2 regions of the Streptomyces sp. NPDC003247 genome follow, and region 1 is predicted to be linked to the other one. Evidence: predicted binding sites of a transcription regulator. Region 1 holds the regulator's gene; the other holds the start of a gene.

Region 1 (7,682 bases):
CGCAGGAGCCGTCGACCGCGCGCGTGACCTGCCCGTCGACCGTGATGTCCCGCCCGTCGCCGGTCTCGCCCTCACAGTCGACGGAGGCGACGGAGGTGGCGGTCTCCGCACCGGAGCCGCCCGTCCCGCCGTCGCCGTACTCGCCGGTGCACGTCAGCCACCGCACGTCCACGTCCCGCCGTTCGATCTCGGCCGTCGCCGTCTCGTCGGTCGTGTACGCCACGCTCGTGGCGCTCAGTCCGCCCGGCTCGCACGCCGCGACCCCGCCCACGGCCACGACCGCGAGCCCCGCGACGGCCACCGCGCGCAGCCGGTACGGCCTGCCCTGCCCCCGTGTGTACGGCAGGCCGTGCGGCCGGAGCCGGATCCGTCCGGAAACCCCCATGCGGGGCAGCCTGCCACCGTCACGGCGGCCGCGGTAGGGCACATACCGCCACTCGTCACCCGCCCCCTACCGTGCTCCCACGAGCTCCACCCGCCGCGTCCGCCCCCTCGCCGACCGGGCGGACGGCGCGGGGGCGGACGAGCGGCGCGGGCCGGACAAGCGGCGTCGGTCGGGACGAGCGCCGTCGGTCAGGACGAGCGCCGTCGGTCAGGACGAGCGGCGTCGGTCAGGACGAGCGGCGTCGGTCAGGACGAGCGCCGTCCACCGGCACCGGCGCCGTCCGTCGGGACGGGCGCCGTCCGTCGGGACGGGCGCGGCCCGCCGGAACGTTGCCGTGCGTCAGGACCAGCGGCCGGTCCGGCCCAGGACCAGGGCGGCGGCGGCCGTACCGGCGGTCGACGTCCGCAGCACGCTCCGCCCCAGCCGGTACGCCTGCGCGCCGGCCTCCTCGAAGAGTGCCAGCTCGTCCGGGGAGACGCCCCCTTCGGGGCCCACGACGAGGACGATCTCGCCCTCGGCGGGGAGCGGGACGGTGGCCAGGGGCGCGCTGCGGTAGTCGCGGTCCTCGTGGAGCACGGCGGCGAAGTCGGCCCGCGCCAGAAGGTCCGCGACCTGCCGGGTGGTCGCCGCGTCGGCGACCTCGGGGAAGCGGACCCGGCGGGACTGCTTGCCGGCCTCGCGCGCGGTGGCCCGCCACTTGGCGAGCGCCTTCAGCCCGCGTTCGCCCTTCCACTGCGTGATGCAGCGGGAGGCCGCCCACGGCACGATCGCGTCGACGCCGGTCTCGGTCATCGTCTCGACGGCCAGTTCGCCCCGGTCGCCCTTGGGCAGTGCCTGCACGACGGTGATCCGCGGCGACTGGGGCGGCTCCTCCGCCACCTCGGTCAGACCGACCGTCAGCCGGTCCTTGCCCTCGGCGGCGAGGACCTCGCCGTGCGCCCAGCGGCCGGCCCCGTCGGTGAGGACGACCTCCTCGCCGGGCCGCAGCCGCTTCACCGACACGGCGTGCCGGCCCTCGGGCCCGTCCAGGACGAACTCGGCCGGTGCGGGCGGCAGTTCCTCGACGACGAAGACGGGCGCGGTCATCGTCCGCCGCTCCCGTCGGCCGCGCCGGCCGCCATCGCCGCGCGTGCCGCGTCCAGTTCGGCCGCCAGCACCTCCACCAGCTGCCCGGCGGGCAGTTCGCGGGCCATGCGGTGGCCCTGCCCCGCCCACAGTGCCATGCCCTGCGCGTCGCCCGCCTTGGCGGCCGCCTTGCGCAGCGGCGACGTGAGGTGGTGGACCTCCGGGTAGGCGGCGGGCGCGTACGGGCCGTGCTCGCGCAGGAAGCGGTTGACCAGACCGCGGGCCGGGCGGCCGGAGAAGGCGCGGGTCAGCGCGGTGCGGACGAACAGGGGGTTCGTCAGCGCCTGCTTGTGCACGGCGGCGGCGCCGGACTCGGGGGTGGCGAGGAAGGCCGTGCCCAGCTGGGCGGCGCTCGCGCCGGCCGCGAGGACCGCGGCGATCTGGCTGCCCCGCATGATGCCGCCGGCCGCCACCAGCGGCAGCCGCACGGCCTCGCGGACCTGGGCGGTCAGGGACAGCAGACCGATGCCGGAGCCGTCGTTCTCCGGGGCGTCGCGGTGGGTGCCCTGATGGCCGCCGGCCTCCACGCCCTGCACGATCACCGCGTCCGCGCCCGCCCGTTCCACGGCCACGGCCTCCTCGGCGGTGGTCGCGGTGACCAGCGTGAACGTTCCGGCGCGGCGCAGCGAGGCCAGCACCTCCGGGGTGGGCACGCCGAAGTGGAACGACACCACCGGCACCGGGTTGTCCAGCAGCACCGCGATCTTCGCGTCGTAGCCGTCGTCCCGGCCGCTGTCCGGGTCGCCCAGTTCCGTCGCGTACCAGGAGGACTCGCCGGCCAGCTGGTGGGCGTAGACCTCGACGGCGCCGGTCTCCGCGTAGGGGGGCTGCGGCATGAAGACGTTCATGCCGAAGGGGCGGGCGGTCAGCCCCCGCATCTGCTTGATCTCCTGGTACATGCCGTCGGCGGTCTTGTACCCGGCGGCCAGGAACCCGAGCCCGCCGGCCTCGGACACGGCGGCGGCGAGCTGCGGAACGGAGACGCCGCCCGCCATGGGCGCCTGCACGATCGGGTACGGGAAGAGATCGGTCAGTGCGGAGGACATGACGGCATGTTGTCACGTCCCCCGGACAAGTCCGAATCGGCCTTCCCCACGGCACCTCTTCAGCAGGGGCCGCACAGTCAGCCCGTCCGGCGCTTGAGGACGAGGCCCGTCCAGGGCCGAAACGGGGGCCCGGGGGCAGAGCCCCCGGAGACGATGGGGGAGGGAAGGGGCGGCGGGGGCGGAACACCCCCGACGCCCACCACCCGTCACCGCCCGTTGAACGCCGTCACCGCCCGTTGAACGCGTCCTTCAGCCGCGAGAACAGCCCCTGCTGCCCCGGCTGGAACTGCCCCTGCGGCCGCTCCTCCCCCCGCAGCTTGGACAGCTCGCGCAGCAGCCGCTCCTGCTCCGGGTCCAGCTTCGTCGGCGTCTGCACCTCGACGTGCACGATGAGGTCCCCGCGGCCGCCGCCGCGCAGATGCGTGACGCCGCGCCCGTGCAGCGGGATCGACTGGCCGGACTGGGTGCCGGGCCGGATGTCGACCTCCTCCAGGCCGTCCAGCGTCTCCAGCGGCACCTTGGTGCCGAGGGCCGCCGCGGTCATCGGGATCGTCACCGTGCAGTGCAGGTCGTCGCCGCGCCGCTGGAAGGTGTGGTGCGGCAGCTCGTGGATCTCGACGTACAGGTCACCGGCGGGTCCGCCGCCCGGGCCGACCTCGCCCTCGCCGGCGAGCTGGATGCGGGTGCCGTTGTCGACACCGGCCGGGATCTTGACCGTGAGGGTGCGCCGCGACCGGACGCGTCCGTCGCCGGCGCACTCCGGGCAGGGCGTGGGGACCACGGTGCCGAAGCCCTGGCACTGCGGGCAGGGGCGCGAGGTCATGACCTGGCCCAGGAAGGACCGCGTCACCTGCGACACCTCACCGCGTCCGCGGCACATGTCGCACGTCTGGGCGGTGGTGCCCGGCGCGGCGCCCTCGCCGCTGCAGGTGGAGCAGACGATGGCCGTGTCGACCTGGATGTCCTTGGTCGTGCCGAAGGCCGCCTCGTCGAGTTCGACCTCCAGCCGGATCATCGCGTCCTGGCCCCGGCGGGTGCGCGAGCGCGGGCCGCGCTGGGACGCCGTGCCGAAGAACGCGTCCATGATGTCGGAGAAGTTGCCGAAGCCGCCGGCGCCGAAGCCGCCCGCGCCACCGCCGCCCGCCTGCGAGAGGGGGTCGCCGCCGAGGTCGTAGACCTGCTTCTTCTGCGGGTCCGAGAGCACCTCGTAGGCGGCGTTGATCTCCTTGAACCGCTCCTGGGTCTTCGGATCGGGGTTGACGTCCGGGTGCAGCTCGCGTGCGAGCCGCCGGAAGGCCTTCTTGATCTCTTCCTGCGACGCGTCGCGGCGCACGCCGAGAACGGCGTAGTAGTCCGTGGCCACTTACGACTCCGCCAGGATCTGTCCGACGTACCGTGCCACTGCGCGTACCGCTCCCATCGTTCCCGGGTAATCCATGCGGGTCGGTCCGACCACGCCGAGCTTGGCGACTGCCTCGCCGCCCGAACCGTAGCCGACCGACACCACGGAAGTGGAGTTGAGTCCCTCGTAGGCGTTCTCGTGGCCGATGCGCACGGTCATGCCCGAATCGCCCGCCTCGCCCAGGAGTTTGAGGAGCACGACCTGCTCCTCCAGGGCCTCCAGGACGGGCCGGATGGTGAGGGGAAAGTCATGTCCGAAGCGGGTGAGATTGGCGGTGCCGCCGATCATCAGCCGCTCCTCGTTCTCCTCGACGAGGGTCTCCAGCAGGGTGGAGAGCACCGTCGAGACCGTGCCGCGGTCCTCCGCCTCGAAGGCGTCGGGCAGGTCCTCCACCAGCCGCGGCACGTCCGCGAAGCGGCGGCCCGCGACCCGGCTGTTCAGCCGCGCCCGCAGGTCCGCCAGCGAGGACTCGCCGAACGGTGCCGGGCAGTCCACCATCCGCTGCTCGACCCGGCCGGTGTCCGTGATGAGCACGAGCATCAGCCGGGCGGGCGCGAGCGACAGCAGTTCCACGTGCCGCACGGTGGACCGGGTCAGGGACGGGTACTGCACGACGGCGACCTGCCGGGTGAGCTGCGCGAGCAGCCGTACCGTGCGGGCCACGACGTCGTCGAGGTCGACGGCGCCGTCGAGGAAGTTCTGGATGGCCCGCCGCTCGGGGGCCGTCATCGGCTTGACGCCGGCCAGCTTGTCGACGAACAGCCGGTAGCCCTTGTCGGTGGGGATGCGCCCGGCACTGGTGTGCGGCTGGGCGATGAACCCCTCGTCCTCCAGGGCCGCCATGTCGTTGCGGACCGTCGCCGGGGAGACGCCGAGGTTGTGCCGCTCGGTGAGCGCCTTGGAACCGACCGGCTCCTCGGTGCCCACGTAGTCCTGGACGATGGCCTGCAGTACCTGGAGCCTTCGTTCACTCAGCATCGCGCGCACACCTCCAGTCGATCGTCCCTGGCGCTCTGCCTGGCACTCTTCACTTCCGAGTGCCAGCGTTCCCCGGCCCAGTGTACGGCGGTGGGGTACACCCGCGGCAAGGTCGGTTCCGTGGCGGCTCTCACGGGCGGGCCGTCACCGCTAGCGTCGCGGTATGACGGTGACTTGGGAAGAGCTGGGGTGGGAGCGGGTCGCGGCCGGGGTCGGGCGGTGCCGGCTGCCGGGCTGGGACTGCACGGCGGGGCTGGTCGTCGGGGCCGGCGCGGCCCTGGTGGTCGACGCGGGGTCGAGCCTCGCGGAGGGGGCCCGGCTGCGGATGCGGGCGGAGGAACTGGCCGGCGGGCGTGTGACCCATCTCGCGCTCACCCATCCCCACTTCGACCACGTCTTCGGGGCGGCGGCGTTCGCGGGCGCGGAGGTGTACGCGGCGGTGGGCGCGGAGACGGTGCTGACCCGGCGGGGGCGCGGGGCCGAGGAGCTCCGGGCGGACGCGGTGCGCAACGGGCTCGACGAGACGGCGGCGGCGGAGGCCGTGGACACGCTCGTACGCCCCCGCCACCTGGTCTCCGGGGAGTGGACGCTCGACCTGGGCGGTGGCCGGCAGGTGCTGCTGGCGAACCTGTCTCCCGGGCACACGGCCCACGATCTGGCGGTCCTGGTGCCGGGCTCGCCGGAGGTGGTGTTCTGCGGCGACCTGGTCGAGGAGTCCGGCGATCCGCAGGCCGGCCCGGACGCCGTGCCGTCCCACTGGCCGGCCGCCCTGGACCGGCTGCTGGACCTCGGCGGGGCGGACGCCCTGTACGTGCCCGGTCACGGGGCGGTGGTGGACGCGGGGTTCGTGCGGCGGCAGCGGGACGAGCTGGCGGCGCGTTTCGGCGTGTCGTGAGCCGTCGGGGGCACTTCGGGGCGCGGCTTCTCCTATCGTCATCCGAATGCGCCCACCCGTCTCCCGCCACCGCCCTTCCCACGAGGGCCCTACGGGCCCGCGCCCTCGTACGTACTCCGCCGATCTGACCCCTCCCTGGAAGAAGCAGCAGCCGGTCCCCGAGGTCGCGGCGGAGCCCGGCCTGGTGGTGGAGGAGCCCGGCACCGGTTTCTGCGGCGCGGTGATCCGCTGCGAGGCGGGCACGGTCACCCTGGAGGACCGCTTCGGCAAGCACCGGGTGTTCCCGCTGGAGCCGCGGGGCTTCCTGCTGGAGGGCAGGGTGGTGACCCTCGTGCGGCCCGCCTCCGGGCCCGTACGCCCCACCCGCACCGCGTCCGGTTCGGTCGCCGTGCCCGGCGCCCGTGCCCGGGTGGCCCGCGCCGGCCGCATCTACGTCGAGGGCCGGCACGACGCCGAGCTGGTCGAGAAGGTGTGGGGCGACGACCTGCGGATCGAGGGCGTGGTCGTGGAGTACCTGGAAGGCGTGGACGACCTGCCGTCGATCGTGGCGGAGTTCGCGCCGGGGCCGGACGCGCGGCTGGGCGTGCTGGTGGACCACCTGGTGCCGGGTACGAAGGAGTGGCGGATCGCCCAGTCGGTGACCAGCGAGCACGCGCTCGTGGTCGGCCACCCGTACATCGACGTCTGGGAGGCGGTGAAGCCGTCGTCGCTGGGGATCGCGGCCTGGCCGCGCGTGCCGCACGGGCAGGACTGGAAGACGGGGGTGTGCCGGGCGCTGGGGTGGCCGTCGGAGAACACCGGGGCGGTGTGGCAGGCGATCCTGAAGCGGGTGGGGTCCTACAAGGACCTGGAGCCGGAGCTGCTGGGGCGGGTGGAGGAACTGATCGACTTCGTCACGGCAGGTGGTGACGCCGGACTCCGGTAAGGGTTCCGAACTCGCTGGTGTCCAGTTCGAGGCCGAGCGGTTCCAGCGGAAGAGGGTCACCGAACTTCGTGATGCGCTGCGCTCGATAGTCAGCGATCTCGCCCACACCGACGGGTTCGCTGAGCAGAACGCAGTGCGCGACGATCGGATCGATGATCAAATAAGCGGGAATCTTGCCCGCCGCGTAGATGGACCGCTTGACCCCGTAGTCCCGGTCGACGCTCGTCTTGGACACCACCTCGACCACCAACGTGATCAACTGGGACGGCAGCAGACGCCCCGAGCCCGGGGCAACACCTCGTTCCAGCACCAACAGGTCCGGCACCGGCTCACTGGCCTCGTCGAGGATGTCCACATCCGTCGTCTGGAGCCGTTCCCAGTGCTTGCGCGGGATCTGGTCCTGGACATCCGCCACGATCCGGTTGTGCACCAGATCGGGAGTGGCCATCATCACGATTTCCCCCCGGAGAAGCTCGACCTTGACGCCCTCCGGAGGCTCGAACTCCTCGAAGAACCTGGTCATCCCGCGCTCGTCCACAGCGGTCATCTCCGTGGCCCTCCACATCCGCCGCGTCCTTTTGGCGGCAGCCTACGAACCAGGTTAGGGACCGAACCCCCGTTCCGCAGGGATTCACTCGCCGGGGTGATCAGTCCACCAGGTCCCGCACCACCGCGTCCGCCAGCAGTCGCCCCCGCAGGGTCAGCACCGCGTGCCCCTCCCCGAACGGGCCCTCCTGGAGCAGCCCGTCCGCCAGCGCCCGGCGTGCCGCCGCGAGGCCCGCCTCCCGCAGCAGCGACAGCGGCACGCCCTCCCGGAGCCGCAGCTCCAGCAGGATCCGCTCCACCCTGCGGTCCTCGTCCGACAGCAGCTCCCGTCCGGCGCCCGGCGACCGTCCGTCCGCCAGCGCCGCCGCGTACGCGCCCGG
Region 2 (7,682 bases), on a different contig from region 1:
GGCTGGGCAAGAAGGCGGCGGAACGGGTCCACCCGCACGGTCCGGACGCCGGCCCGCCCCACCGCCGCTGGGGCCTGACGGCCCCCCTGGCCCCCGCGCCCACCCGCCCGTCCCGCCCCTCCGGGCCCCTGTCCGGCAGCCCCGGCGGTACGGCCCTCCCGCCGGTCGTCGACCACGTCCCGACCCGCGACAGGGTCGTCTTCCTCACCTACGACGACGGCGCCGAACGCGACCCCCGCTTCGTCGACATGGTCCGCGACCTGCGCCTCCCGGTCACCATGTTCCTCACGGACAGCGTGGTCGGCCCCGGCTACGGGCACTTCGCCCGCCTCCGCGCCGTCGGCGCGACCCTTCAGAACCACACCCTCGACCACGCCGCCCTGCGCGGCCTGCCGTACACCGGCCAGCGCGCCGAGATCTGCGGCCAGCAGGAGAAGCTCCACGCCCGCTTCGGCGTCCGCCCCCGCCTCTTCCGCCCGCCCTACGGCAGGTACGACACCACGACCCTGCGCGCCGCCGCGGACTGCGGCATCACGGCGGTCGTCCTCTGGCGCGCCGCCATGGGCCCCGCCGACCTCACCTACACCCGCGGCACCCACAGCCTCCGTCCCGGCGACATCATCGCCGTGGACCCGGACGAGTCCCTGGGCCCGACGCTGCGCGAACGCACGACCCGCCTGCTGCGCCGGATCCAGGAACAGGGTCTGACGGTGGCGCGGCTGGAGGACTACGTGTGACGCCGGGGGAGTTCAGCGGGCCCACACCTGCACGGCGAGCACCAGCAACACCGCTCCCGTCACCGCCTGCGCCGCCCCGGTGACGGGATACCCCTTCCGGTACAGCACGACGGCGCTGCCGAGCGCGGCCACCCCGGCCACGCCGAGGTAGACCAGCAGCGCCGTCGGACGCCCGCTCATCACCAGGATCACGGCGATCAGATACCCGCAGGCGACCTCCACCGGCACGAGGAGCCCCGCCAGGCAGCAGCCGGCGGAGACTGCGGAGACGGAGGAACGGGAACTCATGGCGGAACGCTACGAGATGCGGCCCGCCCGGCGATCGGCAATCGGGAACGAGGCCGTTCAGGCCGGCAGCGGGGCCCGGCACCGACCGGCAGCGGCGGTCCGGCACCGGAAGGCAGTGCGGTCCGGCCCCCGAAGGCAGCGGCGGTCCGGCACCGGAAGGCAGCGGCGCTCGGCACCCGAAGGCCTCGGGGTCCCGCCCCCGAAGGCCGCGGCGGTCCGGTACCGGAAGGCAGCGGCGCTCGGCACCCGAAGGCAGCGGCGCTCGGCACCCGAAGGCAGCGGCGCTCGGCACCGGCCGCCGGGGGCGCTCACGCCGGCGAAAGTCGCGCCGCGCCCCGCCGGATTGGCACTCCGCTTGACCGAGTGCTAATCGCGGTCATAGTCTCAGCTCTGGCACTCCCCCCAGGAGAGTGCCAACACAGCGACGGGCAGGTCCGGCACCCGCGACGACGGATCGACCTGGTCGCCACCTCAGACAGTTAACCCCGTGAGATCTCCGAAGGGGGAGGTCGGATCGTGACGACCGCCAGCTCCAAGGTTGCCATCAAGCCGCTCGAGGACCGCATCGTGGTCCAGCCGCTCGACGCCGAGCAGACCACGGCCTCTGGCCTGGTCATCCCGGACACCGCGAAGGAGAAGCCCCAGGAGGGCGCCGTCCTCGCCGTGGGCCCGGGCCGCTTCGAGAACGGCGAGCGCCTGCCGCTCGACGTCCAGGTCGGCGACGTCGTCCTGTACAGCAAGTACGGCGGCACCGAGGTGAAGTACAACGGCGAGGAGTACCTCGTCCTCTCGGCTCGCGACGTCCTCGCGATCATCGAGAAGTAGTTCACCCGAGCACATTTGTTGCTTGAAGCTGCGCCCCTGGCCCCCGCGACCACATAAGAAGCCGGGCGCCCGGGGCGCAGTTTCTTTCTCACCCACAGATTTCCGAGAGGGCTCCCGCTGTCATGGCGAAGATCCTGAAGTTCGACGAGGACGCCCGTCGCGCCCTCGAGCGCGGCGTCAACAAGCTGGCCGACACGGTCAAGGTGACGATCGGCCCCAAGGGCCGCAACGTCGTCATCGACAAGAAGTTCGGTGCCCCCACCATCACCAACGACGGTGTCACGATCGCCCGCGAGGTCGAGATCGAGGACCCGTACGAGAACCTCGGCGCGCAGCTGGTGAAGGAGGTGGCGACCAAGACCAACGACATCGCGGGTGACGGTACGACCACCGCCACCGTGCTCGCCCAGGCGCTGGTGCGCGAGGGCCTGAAGAACGTCGCCGCCGGCGCCTCCCCCGCGCTGCTGAAGAAGGGCATCGACGCCGCGGTCAAGGCCGTCTCCGACGACCTGCTCGCCTCGGCCCGCCCGATCGACGAGAAGTCCGACATCGCCGCCGTGGCCGCGCTGTCCGCCCAGGACCAGCAGGTCGGCGAGCTCATCGCCGAGGCCATGGACAAGGTCGGCAAGGACGGTGTCATCACCGTCGAGGAGTCCAACACCTTCGGTCTGGAGCTGGACTTCACCGAGGGCATGGCCTTCGACAAGGGCTACCTGTCGCCGTACTTCGTGACGGACCAGGAGCGCATGGAGGCCGTCCTGGAGGACCCGTACATCCTCATCAACCAGGGCAAGATCTCCTCCATCGCCGACCTGCTGCCGCTGCTGGAGAAGGTCATCCAGACCAACTCCTCCCGCCCGCTGCTGATCATCGCCGAGGACGTCGAGGGCGAGGCCCTGTCGACCCTGGTCGTGAACAAGATCCGCGGCACCTTCAACGCGGTCGCGGTCAAGGCCCCGGGCTTCGGTGACCGCCGCAAGGCGATGCTCCAGGACCTGGCCGTCCTCACCGGCGCCACCGTCATCTCCGAGGAGGTCGGCCTCAAGCTCGACCAGGTCGGCGTCGACGTGCTCGGCTCCGCCCGCCGCGTCACCGTCACCAAGGACGACACCACGGTCGTCGACGGTGCCGGCAACGCCGAGGACGTCACGGGCCGCGTCGCCCAGATCAAGGCCGAGATCGAGAACACGGACTCCGACTGGGACCGCGAGAAGCTCCAGGAGCGCCTCGCGAAGCTGGCCGGCGGCGTGTGCGTGATCAAGGTCGGCGCCGCCACCGAGGTGGAGCTGAAGGAGAAGAAGCACCGTCTGGAGGACGCCATCTCCGCGACCCGCGCCGCGGTCGAGGAGGGCATCGTCTCCGGTGGCGGCTCCGCGCTGGTCCACGCCGTCAAGGTCCTCGAGGGCAACCTCGACAAGACCGGCGACGAGGCCACCGGCGTCTCCGTCGTCCGCCGCGCCGCCGTCGAGCCGCTGCGCTGGATCGCCGAGAACGCCGGCCTCGAGGGCTACGTCATCGTCTCCAAGGTCGCCGAGCTCGAGAAGGGCAACGGCTACAACGCCGCCACCGGCGAGTACGGCGACCTGGTCAAGGCCGGCGTCATCGACCCGGTCAAGGTCACCCGCTCCGCCCTGGAGAACGCCGCCTCCATCGCCTCCCTCCTCCTCACGACCGAGACCCTGGTCGTCGAGAAGAAGGAAGAGGAAGAGCCGGCCGCCGCGGGCCACGGCCACGGCCACTCCCACTGACACACGTCAGCACTGACACACGTCAGCACTGACACACGTCAGCACCGAGGCCCGGCGTCCCTCTCGGGGACGCCGGGCCTTCGCGTCGCCGCCACGCCCTTCAGCTCGGGAAGCAACCGGCCGAACACCTGTTCAGCCGTCCATGCGACGCGGCCGAGGGCTCCGTCCCCGGTCAGCCGGGGTACGGAGCCCCGGTGGAACCTCGCGGGCTACCGCCCGAGTACCCCCAACTGCTCCAGCAGACCCGCCCGGTCGTACTGCCACCACGCCTCGCAGATCATCCCGCCCCGGAAGCGGTGCCAGGTCATACCGGTCATGGCGACCTCCTGCCGGGTGGCCGGGATGCCCAGGAAGTCGCCCTTGTGGCGGCCGGTGAACGTCCAGCGCGTGCACACCGTGTCGTCCTCGGCCGTCTGGGCGTCGACCCGCATCGAGAAGTCGAAGGCCCGCCGCCAGCCGAGGACCTCCTCGCGCGCCGCCCGCAGCCCGGTGTCCCGCGGATTGGCGGGGTCGTGATCGACGTAGTCGTCCGTGAGCCGTTCCAGCAGGCGGTCGACGGGGGTCCGGCCGAGGTCCTCGAAGTACTCCCGCGCGACCTTCCGGTTGAGCTGCTCGTCCCGCACCACCTCGAGATCGGTGAAGGTGGGCATCTCGTCGCACAGGGCCACCATGTCCTGGAAGATCCGGTCGGTCTCCGGGAGGTTCGAGTTCCGCATCGCCTCCTCGTACGACGGGAACTCCACGATCTCGATGAGGTGCGACGCGTCCGAGCGGTCCTTGGCGACCAGCGCGTGCGTCGCGGTCCGCTTCCCCTTGGTCTGTTCGACCCATGTGTCCAGCAGCCGGTTCATCTCGTCGAACCGGCTCGTCTTGCAGTCGATGAGCTGTACGAACGTCATGACGCCGCCTCCGGCCCCCCTGGGTCCGGTTGTGTCACGCCCATTTTCCCACCGGAGCGCCGACGCCACCCGGCCGCCCGCCACCGGCGGCCGGCCCCGCTCCCTACTGGGGGCCGTACTTGCGCCCGGTCCGCGAGCTGACCCCGCCGAGCAGGCCCCTCGGGACCACCTTCACCAAGCCCATCAGCGCCTTGTACCGCGGGTCCGGGATCGACACCGACTTGCCGCGCGCCAGGTCGTGCAGCGCCGCCGTCACCAGCTTGTCCGCGTCCAGCCACATCCAGTTCGGGATGTTGTCCGTCCCCATCCCGGCACGCTCGTGGAACTCGGTCCGTACGAAGCCCGGGCACAGCGCCATGAGCCGCACCCCGCTGCCCGCCAGGTCCTTGGCGGCACCCTGCGTGAACTGCACGACCCACGCCTTGGACGCGCCGTACGTGCCGCGGGGGAGGAAGGCGGCCACCGAGGCGACGTTGACGACGCCCCCGCGCCCGCGCTCCCGCATCGCCGTGGTCGCCGCCGAGGTCAGCCGCAGCACCGCCTCGCAGTGCACCTTGAGCATCCTCAGCTCGTCGGCCATCGGTACGTCGAGATAGCGGCCCTTGTTGCCGAAGCCCGCGTTGTTGACGAGCAGGTCGACGGGGTTCCTGCGGTCGCCGAGCCGGTCGGCCACCACCTCGATGCCCTTGTCCTCGGCCAGGTCGGCGGTGAGCACCTCCGCCTCGATGCCGTGCCGGTCGTGCAACTCGGTCGCCTGCTCGCGCAGCCGCCCGGTGTCCCGGGCGACGAGCACGAGGTCGTGCCCGTCCGCCGCCAGCCGCCGCGCGAACGCGGCGCCGATGCCCGCGGTCGAACCTGTGATCAGAGCCGTTGTCATGGCAGAAGGGTAGTGACCCGGACCGGCACACTCCGCTCTCTGCACGGCGCCTCCCGAAGGTGAAGGCCGCGTGCGCACGCCCCCTCCCGGCGCCCCGTGCGCGCACCCCGCCGACGACCCCGTGCGCGCGCCCGGGTGACACCCGTGCCCCTCCCCGACGACGCCCGTGCCCCCTCCCCGGTGAATCCCGTGCGTCCGCCGGGTGACGCCCGTGCGCAGACCGGGTGGCGCCCGCACGTACGTCCGGTGGCGGCCGCCCGTACGTCCGGTGGCGGGCCGCCCGTAGACCGGGCGGCGGCGGTCCGTACGCCCGGCGGCGGCGGCCCATAGGCCGGGCGGCGGCGGCCCATAGGCCGGGCGGCGGCGGCCCATAGGCCGGGCGGCGGCGGCCCATAGGCCGGGCGGCGGCGGCCCGTAGGCCGGGCGGCGCCCGCACCGTACCCCGGCGTGGCGACGGCACGTAGGCCGAGGGACGACAGCACCTGGACCACCCGGTGCCGACAGCACCTGGACCACCCGGTGCCGACGCACGTGGTCCAGCTGCCGACGGCACATGGGCCAGGTGACGCCCGCGCGTACGTCCGGCGGCGACGGCTCAGGCGCCGTGTTCGGCGACGTACTTCCGGGCCGCCGCCAGGGTCTCGGAGTGCAGCGCCTCGCCCGCGGCCAGCAGGCGTGGCAGCAGCTCCCGGTGCGTGGTGACGGCCTGGAACTGCATGCGGGCCGTCACCTCGTGCTCCGGCAGGTGGACGATCTCGACGGGGTCCCCCGCGCGGATCTCGCCCGGCGTGATCACCCGCAGGTACGCGCCCGTCGCGGCCTTCTGCGTGAACCGCCTCACCCAGCGCTGCTCACCCACGTGACCCTGGAAGGTGCGGCAGGGAACGCGTCCGGCCGTCACCTCCAGCACCACATCGGCGCCGACGCGCCAGCGCTCGCCGATCCGCGCGCCGGAGACGTCCAGGCCGGTGAGGGTGAGGTTCTCGCCGAACACGCCGTTGGACAGCGTGCGCCCCAGCTCGCGCTCCCAGTCGTCGAGGTCCTCGCGGGCGAAGGCGTACACCGCCTGGTCGTCGCCGCCGTGGTGCCGCAGGTCGCACACCGCGTCCCCGGCGAGGCCACTGCCCGCCGTGCCGCTCGGCCCGGGCGCCGACACCCGCACCGGCCCGTCCGTCGGCCGCTTGTCGATGCCGGTGACGCCTTCCGGATGATGCGTGAACGGCGAGTTTTTCGGGCGGCCGAGATTCACAGACAGAAGCCTCATGGCCGCACGGTAAGCGAGCCACGGTCAAAGTGTCGACGCGTTACCCGCCGCGAGACCCAAGGCACCCTTATGTGCGCGGGTATCCTCGAAGGGTGATCGAGGCCCGTCACCTCCGTGTGCTGCGCGCCGTGGCCGCCACCGGCTCCTTCTCCGCGGCGGGACGCGAGCTGGGCTGCACCCAGCCCGCCGTCAGCCAGCAGATGAAGGCCCTGGAGGCGTCCGTCGGCACGCCCCTGCTGGTGCGCAGCGGCCGTGAGATGCGTCTCACCCAGGCAGGTCAGGCTCTCGTACGGCACGCCGCCGGCATCCTCGCGGGGCTGACCGCCGCCGAGGAGGAGGTCGCCGCCATCGCCGGACTGCGGGCCGGCCGGGTACGTCTCGTCTCCTTCCCCAGCGGCAGCTCCACCCTCGTCCCGACCGCGCTGGCCGCCCTGCGTGCCGCGCACCCCGGCACCCGCGTCTCGCTGGAGGAGGCCGAGCCGCCCGAGTCCGTCGACAAGCTGCGCGCCGGCGACTGCGACATCGCCCTCGCCTTCCGCTACGAGGACGCGCCGGGCGCCGAGGAGTGGGCGGACCTGGTCGTCCGCCCACTGCTGACGGACCGGCTCGTCGCCCTCCTCCCGGAACGCCACCCGCTCGCGGACGCCCGCTCCCTCGACATCGGCGAACTCGCCGGGGAGCCGTGGATCGCCGGCTGCCCGCGCTGCCGGGGCCAGCTGGTGGAGGTCTGCGAGGGGGCCGGCTTCACTCCCCGTATCGACTTCGCCACGGACGACTACCCGGCGGTGGCCGGTCTGGTGGGCGCGGGCCTCGGCGTCGCCGTCCTGCCACAGCTCGCGATCGAGTCCGTACGGCCCCGTGGGGCGCGCGCGGTGACGCTGGAACCGGCGGTGCGGCGGGAGATCGTCGCCCTCACGCTCCCCGATCTGGCGCAGGTGCCGGCGGTGGCGGCGACGCTGGAGCAGTTGGGCCGGGCGGCCGCGAGGGGCCAGGAGCGGTAGCGGTCTCGGAGCGGCAGCGGTCCCAAGGGCGGTGGCGCTCACA

The links. Region 1 encodes HrcA, which represses chaperone genes, less so after heat shock. Its sites were predicted from a motif close to TTNGCACTCNGNNNNNCNGAGTGCNAA; they were not measured.
Region 2: a site for HrcA is predicted at 1,369-1,395, ahead of groES (co-chaperone GroES). Genes of this name have one in related genera too.

The regions. Positions count from the first base shown of each region.
Region 1 is NZ_JBIAPF010000001.1:737,162-744,843, forward strand. It holds gene ACFYWQ_RS03115 (hypothetical protein) at 1-385, opposite strand, end outside; gene ACFYWQ_RS03120 (16S rRNA (uracil(1498)-N(3))-methyltransferase) at 725-1,471, opposite strand; gene ACFYWQ_RS03125 (nitronate monooxygenase) at 1,468-2,556, opposite strand; gene dnaJ (molecular chaperone DnaJ) at 2,783-3,919, opposite strand; gene hrcA (heat-inducible transcriptional repressor HrcA) at 3,920-4,936, opposite strand; gene ACFYWQ_RS03140 (MBL fold metallo-hydrolase) at 5,100-5,831, shown strand; gene ACFYWQ_RS03145 (DUF3097 domain-containing protein) at 5,878-6,756, shown strand; gene ACFYWQ_RS03150 (Uma2 family endonuclease) at 6,725-7,303, opposite strand; gene hemW (radical SAM family heme chaperone HemW) at 7,404-7,682, opposite strand, start outside.
Region 2 is NZ_JBIAPF010000002.1:327,829-335,510, forward strand. It holds gene ACFYWQ_RS06445 (polysaccharide deacetylase family protein) at 1-737, shown strand, start outside; gene ACFYWQ_RS06450 (hypothetical protein) at 750-1,025, opposite strand; gene groES (co-chaperone GroES) at 1,542-1,850, shown strand; gene groL (chaperonin GroEL) at 1,973-3,598, shown strand; gene ACFYWQ_RS06465 (ester cyclase) at 3,808-4,497, opposite strand; gene ACFYWQ_RS06470 (SDR family NAD(P)-dependent oxidoreductase) at 4,601-5,374, opposite strand; gene ACFYWQ_RS06475 (MOSC domain-containing protein) at 5,970-6,638, opposite strand; gene ACFYWQ_RS06480 (LysR family transcriptional regulator) at 6,731-7,639, shown strand.